Regions from separate parts of the Rahnella sp. P4_A8 genome, predicted to be linked through region 1. Evidence: predicted binding sites of a transcription regulator. Region 1 holds the regulator's gene; the other holds the start of a gene.
What was found. Region 1 encodes CRP, which controls carbon source genes, mostly activating them, when cyclic AMP is high. Its sites were predicted from a motif close to ATGTGANNNNNNTCACAT; they were not measured.

Region 2: a site for CRP is predicted at 2,517-2,534, ahead of yrbN (protein YrbN). Genes of this name have one in related genera too.

The regions. Positions count from the first base shown of each region.
Region 1 is NZ_JBFUHK010000005.1:30,536-35,773, reverse strand. Features, by position in the region: gene AC1DUO_RS04320 (YccS/YhfK family putative transporter) at 1-1,545, opposite strand, end outside; gene crp (cAMP-activated global transcriptional regulator CRP) at 1,607-2,239, opposite strand; gene AC1DUO_RS04310 (OsmC family protein) at 2,602-3,009, shown strand; gene AC1DUO_RS04305 (phosphoribulokinase) at 3,013-3,882, opposite strand; gene allS (HTH-type transcriptional activator AllS) at 4,018-4,932, opposite strand; gene AC1DUO_RS04295 (ureidoglycolate lyase) at 5,147-5,238, shown strand, end outside.
Region 2 is NZ_JBFUHK010000048.1:19,645-24,882, reverse strand. Features, by position in the region: gene AC1DUO_RS18770 (luciferase-like monooxygenase) at 1-431, shown strand, start outside; gene AC1DUO_RS18765 (DEAD/DEAH family ATP-dependent RNA helicase) at 518-2,440, opposite strand; gene yrbN (protein YrbN) at 2,430-2,504, opposite strand; gene nlpI (lipoprotein NlpI) at 2,625-3,509, opposite strand; gene pnp (polyribonucleotide nucleotidyltransferase) at 3,639-5,238, opposite strand, start outside.

The DNA.
Region 1 (5,238 bases):
CAAACCGCTTTGCCATTGCGGCCACAACCAGATAGTGCCACCAAAGGCCAGCGCGCAGCCGATCAGGGTATCGACCAGTCGTGGTACCAGAAAATGCACGCCGTTCATCGCCAGCAATTGCAGGGTATACACTGCAGTCACCGTCATGCCGACCATCGCCAGTCCGTAGTTTTTGCGCAGAACGGTATAGGACAACAGGGTGATCAGCAACATGCACAGCAGCGTGGTGCCTTCCGGCAGTTCCAGTTTGAGCAAGCCTGAGGCAATCAGCAATCCGGCCAGCGTACCGAGTGCACGGTGCTGGATCCTCACCCGCGTGGCGTTATAACCGTTCTGGCTGACCAACATGATAGTCAGCAAGATCCAGTAGGGTTTGGGCAAATTGAAGAACAGACCCAGACTGCTGCCAATCGCCAGAATAATGCCCAAACGTGCGGCATTACGCAGTGCCACGGATTTGAAGGAAAGATAGCTTTTCAGCGCGGGCCAGAAGGGCAAACGCGGCTGGGTGTTCATCAGGTCACGTTTGTACAACGGCCGCTGTGTGCGTAACAGACGGGCAATGCGGCTGAAATGGTAATAACAAAACTGACCTACCGGATTGTCCGGGTTGCGCGCGGCGATTTTCTCCAGCGCGGTCAGCTCATTGGCCATCGTAAAGCGCCCGGATAAACGGTGATAAAGAATATCGTCGGCAATCACCCGAAGACGGGTGGAAATCACCTGTGCATTTCGGCGGATAACCGCTTCGGCATGGCTTTCCTCCACCAGTTTCTGCACTTCTTCCGGCTGATGCAGGCTCACTGTAATGTGCTCCTGCAAATCGAGCGCCACCTGAAAACGCTGAAACAGCCGCTTATGGTGATGATGATGTCCGTGCTGGGGCAACATGTGTAATTGCTGATAAAGCAGGGCAATCAGGTCGATAACCTGCTGCTGGCGGGCTAGCAGTGGGGGTAACGCGGTTTCGGGATCGGTGTGTTGCGTCAGCAGGCTGTACTTGGCTTCGAAATAATCCGCGAGTTGCAGATAGAGCTGGCTGAGCGTTTCGCGCATCGGCTGTTCTTCCGAAATACGAAACCACGCCCAGTTAAACAATCCGTACCAGGCTGTGCCAGCGGCGAACAACACCGGGGCCTGCCACATCGGGCGCACGCCCACCATACTCAGCGTGAAGATAGTCGCCACCAGCGCACCGGGCAACAGGCGCGCATGCAGCGGGCTGATTTCACCGGTGACGCCGAGCAGTAACGCCAGCGACAGCATGATCAGCGGCAGCGGTATATGCCAGCTTTCGAGCATCAGTTGCAGCAGAAGGCTGCTCACGGCAAAGAGTGAACCGCCAACGAGCAGGCGTTTGAAAAAGCGTTTATGCGGGGTATCCAGACCGGCGATGTTACAACAGGCCGGGCAGAGGGAAAACAGCAGGCCCATTTGCAAATTGCCAAACAGCCAGCAAATGCCAACAGGTAAGCACAACACCAGCGTCTGGCGCAGCGCGTAGTTCACTTCAGGATGGTAAAACAGTCTTCGCCATAGCGTCATGGGTAAAGCTTAGCCCATAAAAAAGGCGCGACAGTGTTTTGCCGCGCCAATTTTTGAGGGATTAACGTGTGCCGTAAACGACAATCGTTTTACCGTGTGCGGAGATCAGGCTTTGATCTTCCAGCATTTTGAGAATGCGTCCGACTGTTTCACGTGAACAACCGACGATTTGGCCAATTTCCTGGCGGGTAATCTTGATTTGCATCCCGTCCGGATGGGTCATTGCATCAGGCTGTTTAGCCAGATTGAGCAAGGTTTGAGCGATACGACCGGTAACGTCAAGGAAGGCAAGGTTGCCGACTTTCTCTGACGTCACTTGCAGACGGTTGGCCATCTGCGCGGAGAGACGCATCAGAATATCCGGGTTAACCTGAATCAGCTGGCGGAATTTTTTATATGAAATTTCAGCCACTTCACAGGCAGTTTTAGCACGTACCCAGGCACTGCGTTCCTGACCTTCTTCGAAGAGTCCCAGCTCACCGATGAAGTCACCTTGGTTAAGGTAGGACAGTATCATTTCCTTGCCTTCTTCATCTTTAATCAGGACAGCAACTGACCCTTTCACGATGTAGTAAAGCGTTTCGGCTTTTTCACCCTGGTGAATCAGCGTACTTTTAGAAGGATACTTATGTATATGACAGTGAGACAGGAACCATTCAAGAGTCGGGTCTGTTTGTGGCTTGCCGAGAACCATTTGCTATTATCCTCTGTTGTTATCGCTGCCCAAAATCACAGGGCTCAGAGTTCCCTGTACGGCACTTCAAATCCAAAGCGCCCTTTCAGCATATAACTCTCCAGAAATGCTGCAAGCGGATGTCGGAGTGCAACAGCCTGTTTATTGCTGTCATCACCGTGGGTTCTGTACTTAAACCGCAAAAACCGTCACCGCAATTTACTGGAAAGTATGTTTCGGCTTTGTTTGTAGCACAGGTTTGAGATGCTGTCTTCTGTTGTCTCGCTTCAGCATGATGGCGATCGGGTTACGTTGCCAGATTTTAGGTGAAAGGGTACTCTGAGAGCAGATTTCGACAAGTTTATTCACCGGGAGAATAGTTCATGCATGCACGTGTCAAATGGGTTGAAGGACTGACATTTTTAGGTGAGTCTGCATCGGGTCATCAGATTTCAATGGATGGAAACGCGGGTGATAAAGCCCCAAGCCCGATGGAAATGTTACTGATGTCCGCAGGGGGGTGTAGTGCAATCGACGTGGTGTCAATTTTGCAAAAAGGTCGTAATGACGTGCGTGATTGTGAAGTGAAGCTGACCTCACAACGCCGCGAAGAAGCGCCGCGTCTGTTCACTCACATCAATCTGCATTTTATCGTCACCGGTAAGGATCTGACCGATAAGATTGTTGAACGTGCGGTCAGCCTGTCTGCCGAAAAATACTGTTCTGTGTCTCTGATGCTGGGGAAAGCGGCCACAATCACCCACAGCTTTGAAGTGATTGCAGCCGAATAAAGTTTACTCGATCTTCTTGCCTTCCATCAGGCGCTGCACCAGCGGCGCCATGATCAGCTCCATCGCCAGCCCCATTTTGCCGCCCGGCACCACCAGTGTTTTGATGTGCGAGATAAACGACCCTTGCAGCATGGCCAGCAGATACGGGAAATCGATGTCATCCAGCCCCTGAAAGTGGATCACCACAAAGCTTTCATCCAGTGACGGAATGGCTTTGGCGGCAAACGGGTTCGAGGTATCGATGGTGGGTACCCGCTGGAAATTGATGTGCGTGCGGGAAAACTGCGGGGTAATGTAATTGATATAGTCATCCATCGAACGCACGACGGAATCCATCACCGCTTCACGGGAATGCCCGCGCTCGCCGGTATCGCGCACCAGTTTCTGGATCCATTCGAGGTTGACGATAGGCACTACGCCGACCAGCAGGTCGACCTGCGCGGCAACGTCAATTTTGTCCGCCACCACACCACCGTGTAACCCTTCGTAAAACAAAATATCCGTCGGTTCCGGCAACGCCTGCCACGGCGTAAAGGTACCCGGCACCTGATTGTAGGGAACGGCTTCGTCATAAGTATGCAGATACTTACGTGAACGGCCAGTGCCTGTTTTACCGTATTCGATAAAGCTTTTTTCCAGCAAACCAAAGTCATTGGCTTCCGGCCCGAAGTAGCTGATATGACGTCCCAGATCGCGCGCCTTGCGTATTGCCGCATCCATTTCAGGACGGGTGAAATGATGAAAACTGTCGCCTTCCAGTTCCGCCGCACGCAAACCAAGCTGCTGAAATATTTTACGAAATGCCACGCTGGTGGTCGTGGTGCCTGCACCGCTCGAACCGGTCACGGCAATAACAGGATGTTTGGCTGACATAATGCGCTGTTCTCCATAAAGGTGATGCAGGCAGGCGAGACGCGGTCTTTTCTGTGGTCGAAGATCTGGCGTCAAGGCTGCGCATAATTAAGCCTATTGTTACCATATTTATTCGCGAAGCCAAAGAGGGCATCACTATTCTAAACCCGCCAGCAACGGTTGGATCAGCGGGTCTTTCTGGTGGAACAGAGAAACAATGTCATGCAGCGCCTTGCCTGTGTACTCCTTTTTCCACGCCAGACTGAGCGGGGAAGGGGCGCGCGGATAGCGGATTTGCCGGGCGATCAGCTCGCCGCTGTCGAGATATGGCTGGCACAGATGGCGCGGCAGAAAACCGATACCCATTCCCTTCAGGTGACAGGCCAGTTTAGTCGCCACATCTGCCACGATGATCTGCCGTTGCCCGGTCAGCAACCAGGCTACCCGCTTGTTCAGATGGCGCGAGGTGTCTTCCACATTGATGGCAATGTACTGACGCAACACCGCTTCTTCCAGCATGCCAGTGATGTGCTGCAGCGGATGAAAGGGTGCATGAACAAAAACCCAGTCCACTTCACCCAGCGGCAGCAGATTCACGGCGTTAGAAAGAGATTCGGTGCCGGTGACGCCAATCGCCAGCTGAAAATCTTCGTACAGCAGCGTATCCCATACCCCCATGTAAATCTGCCGTGTGAAAGTGAACTGCGTGAACGGGTAGCGCTGCGTCAGAGAGCTTAATAACGCTGCCAGAGCTTCAGGGCAGTACATCAGATTGTTCACCACCACATTCAGCTGGCGCTCAATGCCGTCGTTAATCTGCTGCAGTTCTGCCGGTACACCCTCCAGCCAGGTTAGCCACTGGCGACATCGTTCAAGCAGATGCTGTCCGGCGGGCGTCAGCGACACCGTACGGGTCGTGCGGTTGAGCAATAACGTCCCGGCACTGTCTTCCAGCATCTTAATTCGATAGCTGATGGTCGCGGGCGTTTTATGCAGCATCTCTGCCGCGCGGGAAAAGCTGCCTGTTTGCGCGACGTGCATAAAGGTTTTAATCGACTCCTCATCCAGCATAGGTCACCTGAAGTAATGTTAATGCATTGAATGAAAAAGATTTTATAGATTTAACCGGATGAGAATTGTGGACTTCATCAATTTTATGGAATCTTTTTCCATATTTCGATTGAGCAAGTTGGAAAAAGTTTCTACAGTAATTGCATTGAGGATAAATCCGCCAATCTGGCGGGCTTATCTCACCGGTTTTATTTTAAATGCAGGGATGAATGCCATGGAACTTCCGGTTTACCCGCTGACCCAGGCGGCCTTCGCGGTTTACGGCGATGTGATTGAGACGACAGGTCGCGATTTTTTTCATATCAA
Region 2 (5,238 bases), on a different contig from region 1:
TGTATCAGGCGTTAGCGATTTACCGCAGCAAGTTCCAGCCTTCCGCGCAGCTTGAGAAACCGCACGCAATGGTCTGTATCAATGCCATTGCTGCCGATACGGATGAAGAAGCGCGCCGGATGTTCACCTCTAATCAGCAGCAGTTCATCAATTTGCGTCGCGGCATGCCGGGCAAACTGCCTGCGCCGGTCGATAACATCGAAAGCTTATGGTCCGCTCAGGAACGTTTTGGCGTGGATAATGCGCTGCGTATGTCGGTAGTCGGCAACAAAGAAACGGTGCGTCAGGGTTTGCAAAATATTCTGCGTGAAACCGAAGCCGATGAACTGATGATCAACGGCCAGATTTTTGATCATCAGGCACGCCTGCATTCATTCGAGATTGTTTCACAGCTTCAAGGTGAACTGGTTAAAGCGCAGCGTATTGGCTAACCGGCCCCGTAAATTGCAGACGAAAAAAAACCAGCCTGATGAAGGCTGGTTTTTTATTATCTGAGGATCAGCGAACTGAAATCAGATTATGCGTCAGAAGTACGACGTGGTGCGCGGCTTGGCGGACGACGGTCACCTGCGGCTGAAGCGCCTTCACGACGGTCACCACTGAAAGTACGTGGAGCACCAGTACCACGGGCACCTTCACGACGTTCACCGTTGAACGGACGCGGAGCACCGTTACCACGACGCTCACCGCCAGCACCGGCCGGACGATCACGACGTGGAGCCTGTGGCACCGCATCACCGATCAACTGCATGTTCATCGGTTTATTCAGGATACGTGTACGGGTGAAGTGAGACAGGATCTCGCCCGGCATACCTTTCGGCAATTCGATAGTAGAGTGCGTACCGAACAGCTTGATGTTACCGATGTAACGGCTGCTGATGTCGCCTTCGTTAGCGATAGCGCCAACGATGTGACGAACTTCAACGCCATCGTCACGACCCACTTCGATGCGATACAGTTCCATTTCGCCAGCGTCACGACGCTCACGACGTGGGCTGTCGCCATCACGTACAGGACGATCATTGCTACGTACCGGACGGTCACGACGATCGCCACGATCACCGCGGTCACCACGTTCTTCGAATTCACGACGTGGTGGACGGCTTTTGAAGACCGGATCCGCTGCAACGATCAAAGGACGTTCGCCCTGTGCCATTTTCAACAGTGCCGCCGCCAGTGTTTCAACGTCCAGCTCTTCTGCAGGTTGCAGTTTCGCCAGCAGCGCACGGTATTGATCCAGATCGCTGCTTTCCAGTTGTTGCTGAACTTTCGCTGCAAACTTAGCCAGACGACGTTCGCCCAGAACTTCTGCAGTTGGGATTTCAACTTCTGGAATGGTCAGCTTCATGGTGCGTTCAATGTTACGCAGCAAACGACGTTCACGGTTCTCAACGAACAGCAGTGCGCGACCCGCACGGCCAGCACGACCGGTACGACCGATACGGTGAACGTAAGATTCTGAGTCCATCGGGATGTCGTAGTTAACAACCAGGCTGATACGTTCTACATCGAGACCACGTGCTGCCACGTCGGTTGCGATCAAAATGTCCAGACGGCCATCTTTCAGACGTTCCAGAGTCTGCTCGCGCAGTGCCTGATTCATGTCACCGTTCAGTGCAGCACTGCTGTAGCCACTGCGTTCCAGCGCTTCAGCCACTTCCAGCGTTGCGTTTTTGGTACGAACGAAGATGATCGCCGCATCAAAATCTTCTGCTTCCAGGAAACGCACCAGCGCTTCGTTTTTGCGCAGACCGTAGACAGACCAGTAGCTCTGGCTGATGTCAGGACGCGTGGTTACGCTTGACTGGATACGCACTTCCTGAGGATCTTTCATGAAGCGACGGGTAATGCGACGGATAGCTTCTGGCATAGTTGCAGAGAACAACGCGGTCTGATGTTCAGCCGGGATCTGCGCCATGATAGTTTCGACGTCTTCGATGAAGCCCATACGCAGCATTTCATCAGCTTCGTCCAGCACCAGGCCACTCAGGTTAGAGAGGTTCAGGGTGCCGCGTTTCAGGTGGTCCAGCAGGCGGCCCGGTGTACCCACAACAACTTGTGGTCCCTGACGCAGTGCGCGCAACTGGACGTCATAGCGCTGGCCGCCATAAAGGGCAACCACATTCACGCCATGCATGTGTTTAGAGAAATCAGTCATTGCTTCAGCAACCTGAACCGCCAGTTCGCGGGTAGGTGCCAGAACAAGAATTTGTGGTGCTTTCAGTGAAGCATCAATATTGTGCAGCAGCGGTAAAGAGAATGCGGCTGTTTTACCGGAACCTGTCTGAGCCATACCCAGAACGTCGCGGCCACTTAACAGGTGAGGAATACACTCAGCCTGGATTGGTGAAGGTTTTTCGTAGCCCAAATCAGTAAGGGCAGAAATGATCGGAGCAGACAGCCCCAGGTCAGCAAAAGAGGTTTCAAGCTCAGTAGTCATGTACACGTGCCTCATTAATAATGGCAGCCAGTCTACATAACTCGTCGAGAAAATTTTCAGTCATTTTCATTGAAAAGTGTGAACCGGCTCAAATTAGATTATAAAACGAACAAAGCAACCCTCGCCCGTTAAGGCGCTTAAAAATGGTAAATACCATGATTAAAAGGCTGATTGGTGTCGTCAGCTATTGCTGGTCCGATTCTGATAGGTCGTCTTGCTCATGGCCCAAAAGCGCCAATTCCAACAATGCATAGCGGTGCTCAACAAAGTTATGGACATTGTTAGCTACCGTCAGTTTGAACAGTGCCGCGGCGCTGTTCTTGTCCCCCAGACTTAGGTAATGTTTACCTAAATAGAAGTCAGTTTCACTGAGATGCTCAGCGAGCGAAGTGTTATCCGTTGCTTCTGCCTTGAGGCGTTCCATCAGCGTAGATTCGCTGATTTTGCCCAGGTAGAATTCGACGATATTCCATCCCCATTGCCCTCTGTCCGCTTTGTCATAACGCTGTTGAAGCGCTACGTCGGCATTCTTTGGATTGATTTCTCGCTCCGCAAGATAAAGCCATAACGAACGGAAGGGATCATTTGGATCGTCTCGATAAAACGCCTGCAGATCATCCTGCGCTAACGAGAATCGGCCACCGTAATACAGGGCGATACCTCGGTTCAAACGCGCGTAGTTGTAAGTTGGATCAAGCTCTAGTACAGAATCAAACGCTTCATAGGCAGCATCGAAATTGCCTGCCTGCGTTAGGTAAATCCCCAGGTAGTTAAAAACTTCTGGCATATCAGGACGAATAGACAGCGCTTGTGAAAAATCATTTCGCGCCAGTGCTCTTAGCCCGAGACTATCATACAGCACACCGCGCTCATATAATAGCTGTGCTCTCTCATCATCGGTTAATGACCGACTGGCAAGTATTTGTTCCATGCGTGCCAGGATGACTTCCTGCTGCAACGTTGGCTGCAACGGAATCGCCAGAACTTCATTTTTACGCCAATCATGGTTGCTGCATCCTGCCAACATAAGTGCTGTCGCAACATAACACCAGCGCAAGAAAGGCTTCATTTCTACTCCCGGAGACAAACATTGGATGAACATCCTGTCATCCGCTTGCTTAACACAAACGCGTCCTGCGTCCGTGAGACGAACAGCTCCTTCCCAAATGGAAAGGAGCTGTAAAACTTCTGTTACAGATTATTCTGCTGCAGGTTGCTCAGTTGTTTCGTCCTGAGAAGGTGCGGTAGCTTCTTTGATGCTCAGACGCACACGACCCTGACGGTCAACTTCGAGAACTTTAACCGGAACTTCCTGGCCCATCTGCAGGTAATCAGTCACTTTCTCTACACGCTTGTCAGCGATTTGAGAAATATGCACCAGACCTTCTTTACCGCCGCCGATGGCAACAAATGCGCCAAAGTCTACGATACGGGTCACTTTACCCTGATAGATACGGCCAACTTCGATTTCAGCAGTGATCTCTTCGATACGACGAATAGCGTATTTCGCTTTCTCGCCGTCGGTGGCTGCGATTTTCACAGTACCGTCATCTTCGATTTCGATCGTGGTGCCGGTTTCTTCGGTCAGCGCACGAATCACAGAACCACCTTTACCGATCACGTCCTTGATTTTGTCCGGGCTGATCTTGATGGTGTGGATACGCGGAGCAAACTGAGAGATATCGCCACGTGGAATGCTGATAGCTTGTTCCATCACGCCCAGAATGTGCAGACGTGCACCCTTAGCCTGATTCAGAGCCACCTGCATGATTTCGCGGGTGATACCTTCGATTTTAATGTCCATTTGCAGCGCGGTGATACCATCGCGGCTACCGGCCACTTTAAAGTCCATGTCGCCCAGATGATCTTCGTCACCCAGAATGTCGGACAGAACGATAAAGCTTTCGCCTTCTTTAACCAGACCCATTGCGATACCCGCAACAGCGGCTTTAATCGGAACACCTGCGTCCATCAGGGCCAGAGATGCGCCACAAACAGAAGCCATTGAAGATGAACCGTTGGATTCAGTGATTTCAGAAACCACACGTACGGTGTACGGGAAGTCTTCTGGTTTTGGCATCATCGCCAGCACGCCACGCTTAGCAAGACGGCCATGGCCAATCTCACGACGTTTTGGCGAACCCACCATCCCAGTTTCACCTACTGAGTACGGAGGGAAGTTGTAATGGAACAGGAAGCTGTCAGTTTTTTCGCCCATCAGCTCATCCAGGTTCTGTGCATCACGCGCAGTACCCAGAGTGGCAGTGACCAGCGCCTGAGTTTCGCCACGGGTGAACAAAGCAGAACCGTGAGTACGTGGCAGAACGCCAGTGCGCACGTCCAGACCACGGATCATGTCTTTTTCGCGACCATCAATACGCGGCTCGCCACGCAGCACACGGCTACGAACCACATTCTTCTCGATGCTGCCCAGAATGTCAGAGATTTCACCAGCGTCCAGGGATTCGTCTTCAGCCTGCAGAGCCTGAACAACGTCAGCTTTGATCACATTAATCTGGTTGTAACGTTCTTGTTTCTCGGTGATCAGGTACGCATCACCCAGACGGGATTCAGACAAGGCAGCGACGCGAGCGTGCAGCTCTGCGTTAACCGCTTCTGGCTGCCAGTCCCATTTCGGCTTACCAACTTCAGCAACCAGTGAGTTGATGTTGTCGATAACGATTTGTTGTTGTTCGTGGCCGAATACCACTGCGCCCAGCATCTGATCTTCGCTCAGCACTTCAGCTTCAGACTCAACCATCAGAACCGCGCCCTGAGTACCGGCAACAACCAGGTCC